Regions from separate parts of the Bradyrhizobium sp. USDA 4461 genome, predicted to be linked through region 2. Evidence: riboswitches for the same ligand, from Rfam matches in the RefSeq annotation. Region 2 holds a riboswitch; the other holds the start of a gene.

Evidence for each region. A riboswitch is a leader RNA that binds a small molecule or an ion and turns the genes downstream of it on or off. The one in region 2 is predicted to bind ZMP and ZTP.
Region 1: another riboswitch for ZMP and ZTP. It lies ahead of ACVINW_RS27955 (bifunctional 5,10-methylenetetrahydrofolate dehydrogenase/5,10-methenyltetrahydrofolate cyclohydrolase); the one in region 2 lies ahead of ACVINW_RS06780 (serine hydroxymethyltransferase).

The regions. Positions count from the first base shown of each region.
Region 1 is NZ_JBSRXM010000001.1:5,973,384-5,975,578, forward strand. Features, by position in the region: gene ACVINW_RS27945 (hypothetical protein) at 1-337, shown strand, start outside; gene ACVINW_RS27950 (hypothetical protein) at 410-817, opposite strand; ZMP/ZTP riboswitch at 1,059-1,138, shown strand; gene ACVINW_RS27955 (bifunctional 5,10-methylenetetrahydrofolate dehydrogenase/5,10-methenyltetrahydrofolate cyclohydrolase) at 1,154-2,029, shown strand; gene ACVINW_RS27960 (MaoC/PaaZ C-terminal domain-containing protein) at 2,180-2,195, shown strand, end outside.
Region 2 is NZ_JBSRXM010000001.1:1,435,636-1,437,830, forward strand. Features, by position in the region: gene ACVINW_RS06780 (serine hydroxymethyltransferase) at 1-1,084, opposite strand, end outside; ZMP/ZTP riboswitch at 1,118-1,203, opposite strand; gene ACVINW_RS06785 (LysR family transcriptional regulator) at 1,458-2,195, shown strand, end outside.

The DNA.
Region 1 (2,195 bases), 4.5 Mb from region 2:
GCGGGTGGTGTATGACACCAGCCTGCCGACCATCGTGCCGGCGCAGGTCAATGCGGTTGCCGCAGCGGCCCCGTCGGTTGCCGGCGACGCGCAGGCCCGCGTCCGCAACACATTTGCCGAGTTCATCCCGCCGGAAAAGGCTGACGCGAACAAGGTCGTGGCCGAGGCGAAGCCGGTTCAGGCCCAGCCGCAGGCACCCAAGAAGCGCAAGGTCGCGCGTTACCATGCCCATCCGCAGCAGCCGATGCGGCTGGCCCAGCCCGGCATGTATCAGCCCTACCGTGTCGCGCAGCAGCAGCCGCGCATGGGCTTCTTCGGCGGCTTCGGCACCTGGTAGCAGGGCCGCTTCGGCAATCGACACGCCGCCGCAAACACTTGCGGCGGCATTTTCATGTGTCGATCGGCGCGCCTAGCGCGGCAGGCGCGGAATCTTGTCGGCGAAGCCGTTGTAGCAGGTCAGCCGCTCGTCCTCTTCCTTCACGAAGCGGCATTCGTTGACGCCCTTGGCAGGGGTGGCCGTCGGCTTCGGCTGCGGCTTGAAGATCTCGTCGTAGCAGATCAGCCGCTCCTTGGTGGCGTCGTCGATGTCCTGACAGGCCTGGAGCTTCTGCGCCACCGATTGCGGCTTGCCGGCAGCGGGCGGCTTCTCGCCCTTCCTGGCGGCCTGCTTCTTGCCGACCTGGACCAGCGGCTTGTCGCCGACCATCGGCTGCGTCGCCGCCGCCGGCTTGTCGGCGGGCGCTGGGGCTGGAGTGGTGCCTTGAGCAAGCGCGGCAGCCGGGCAGAGGAGCGCCAGCGCGAGGATGATATGTCTCATGGTGAAAATGTCCGAAATGGGCGTGATGACCGGAAGGATGGCGCCGGGGATCGGAAAAGCCCGGCAAGCGCCGAGGCTTATCGCAAGTCTTGCCCGAATCCTACCCCCAGACGCGATCCGTGCTGCACCGATCCACCGGGCAAATACGGGCAAATCGTCGCTTTGCGGCAGCCAGGAAGCGCCAAGGGATATCAGCCAGGGGAGCATGATTTGCCTTTGCCGGGCGGGGCGGCTATGACCACGCCATCTGCGCGACTGGCGCTTGGATGGACCACCATCGGGGAGCGCAGAGACTGAACGCCGCGCGCCTGGGCACCGCTTCGAAACGGAGGTGCCATGACGGCGAAACTTCTCGATGGGCATGCCCATGCCCGGATTGTCATCGACAAAATTGCCAGTGAACTTGACCGGCTGCCGCGCGCGCCGGGGCTTGCGGTCGTGCTGGTCGGCTGCGACCCGGCGAGCCAGATCTATGTGCAGAGCAAGGTCAGGATGGCCGAGCGGCTCGGCCTGCACGGCGCGGTCGAACGCCTGCCGGACGATTGCAGCGAGGCCGATCTGCTGGCCAGGATCGAGGGGCTCAATGCGCGCGACGATATCGACGGCATCCTGATCCAGCTGCCGCTGCCGGCGCATATCGACGCGCTGCGCGTGATGGCGGCGGTCGATCCCGCGAAGGATGTCGACGGCCTGCACGCGCTGAACGCCGGCCGGCTGTTTCACGGCGACGATGCGCTGGTGCCGTGCACGCCGCTCGGCTGCCTCCGGCTGATCAAGTCGATTCGACCGGATCTCACCGGCGCTCATGCCGTGGTGATCGGCAGCTCCAATATCGTCGGCAAGCCGATGGCCGCGCTGCTGCTGCAGGAGCAGGCGACCGTGACACAGACCCACATCCACACCCGCGGCATCAGCCGGATCTGCCGTCAGGCCGATATCCTGGTCAGCGCGGTAGGCAAGGCGGGCCTGGTGCGCGGCGACTGGATCAAGCCGCAGGCCATCGTGATCGACGTCGGCACCACGCGCGTCGAGAAGCCGGACGGCGGCTACGCGGTGCGCGGCGACGTCTCCTTCGAGGAAGCGGTGCAGGTCGCCGGTGCGATCACGCCGGTGCCGCGCGGCGTCGGCCCGATGACCATCGCCTGCCTGATGGAGAACACGGTGAAGGCCGCCACGGCGAGGGTGAAGGCGAGGGCGGCGCGGCCGCATTAGCGCAGGATGCTCGGAGCGATGCGCGAGCGGTCGGTGCTGCTCGCGTCTCGTGGCTCCGCTTGGATATTCCGTGCGCGAAGTTGATGACCTCGCAGGTAATGGAAAGCCTGCAGCATTGGTCTATCGTCGCGCGACACACGGAGGCGCACGATGCTGTATGCGGAAG
Region 2 (2,195 bases):
CGCTCGGTTTCAGCGGCGGTCTCGAGTCGTCTGGAATAACCTGCTTGTTGGTCGTTATGGCTATGGAATCCAGCACCTCTTCGGCCGCACGGCCATCTAATGCAAGGGATGCTACTGTGTCGATGACCATCATGTGATTGTCGGTACCGCCCGTCACCAGCATCATCCCGCGCTCCATCAGCGCCTCGGCGAGAACCTTCGCATTGTTCAAAACCTGATGGGCGTAAATCTGGAAATCCGAGGTCGCGGCCTTCTTGAGCGTCACGGCAATCCCGGCCACGACGTTCATGTGAGGTCCGCCCTGCAAGCCAGGAAAGACAGAGGCGTCGATTCGACCGGCATTCTCTTTCCGACATAGGATGATCCCACCACGAGGTCCGCGCAGGGTTTTGTGGGACGTCGTTGTCATGACATCGAAGCCAGCATCAAGCGGATTGCGCATGACATTCGCTGCAATCAACCCGCCAAAATGGCTTACGTCAGCCATAGTGAGCGCGCCAACTTCATCGGCAATGCTCTTAAATGCCGTGTAATCTAGGTCACGTGGGTAGGAGCTGTAGCCGCACAGAACCATTTTTGGGCGCGCCTGGCGGGCCGTGGTGCGCAATTCGTCGAAGTCAATTGCTCCGCTCTTAGACGGAGCCATCTTGTAGCGAATGAAGTTGAATAGACGCCCCATGTGGGACACGGGCGCGCCATGAGTCAGATGGCCACCATGGGACAGGTCCATGGCGAGAATCGTATCGCCTGGCTTCAATAGGCCGAGATAGACGGCCTGATTCATTGGCGATCCGGATAGAGGCTGAACGTTGGCGTGCTCGGCACGAAAAAGCGAGCAAGCCCGTTCGCGCGCGAGACTCTCTATTTCGTCGGTGAACTCCTGGCCGCCGTAGTATCGGCGCCCTGGATAGCCCTCCGAATACTTGTTAGTGAAGACCGACCCGAGCAGTTCGAGCACTTCCGGGTAGGTGTAATTTTCAGACGGAATCAGTTCAACGCCGTCTCGTTGACGGCGTTCTTCGCCCGTCAAGGCTGCGGCGATCTCGTGATCATTGCTGGACAATTGACTGCGGAACGACGGCATGCCTGAGCTCCTCATCTCGCTGTTGTTTCAGCTGATTGGTGCCCAGGCGATCGGCGCTAGATCCTTCCGCGCTTCCTCGTGGTCAGTTCCACGTTAGCTCGCCAGTCGCGCGGTAGGACGAATGAGTCAAGAACTCACCGCGAGCGAAAGTCTAGCCAACTTGCAGAGCTTCCGCAAGGAACTCTCGACAGTCCTCGAATTCGTCAAATTAATCCAGTTTCTGAAAACAGCGCGACCGCATGTATCCGGAGGCAACCATCGGTTCGCCGATCGCTGATATGCAATCGAGACGGTCGATTTCTGCACCGCCCGGTATATGCAAGCGAACACCAGCTCCGGCATTCTAAAGCTGCTCGAGGACCGGGAGATGACAATGGACGCTGGCGATCTCAGATTTTTCGAGGCGGTGGCCAGATTGGGCGGAATGAACAGGGCCGCAAACGAACTGAATACGGTCCAATCCAACGTTACTACCCGCATTCGATTGATGGAGGAGAGGTTGGGAATGCCTCTCTTTCGTCGACATGTGCGCGGCGTGGCGCTCACTCCTGCCGGTCAACGCCTTCTGCCCTATTCTATTAAGATTGCAAGGCTCCTGGATGAAGCAAAGCGCGCTGTTGAGGACGACGGTACACCAAAGGGGCCGCTTTCAATAGGTTCGTTGGAGACGACGGCAGCCCGCCGGTTGCCGGAAATCATCTCGCTTTTCTGCGGCCGCCATCCATCCGTGAACTTATCTTTGAAGACGGGCACAAACGCTACTTTGTTCGATCAAGTTATTGGATACGAACTCGATGGCGCCTTCGTCTGTGGGCCTATTGATCATCCAGATTTGGATTCTTGGCAGATTTTCACCGAGGAGCTCGTCATCGCTACCGCTCCAGGTCGACAGCCGTTCGAACGGCACGCCGCCTCTGGTGAGGTCAAGATCCTTGTGAAAGGCTGTGGTTGTGCCTATCGCGAGCGGTATGAACAACTGCTGTCAGCAAAGGGTATACCGTTCAGCCGACTAGAGTTCGGTACGCTCGATGCAATTATCGGCTGCGTTTCAGCGGGCATCGGCGAAACACTTCTTCCCAGAAGCGTCCTTGAGCGAGCCGCTAAGGGCGAC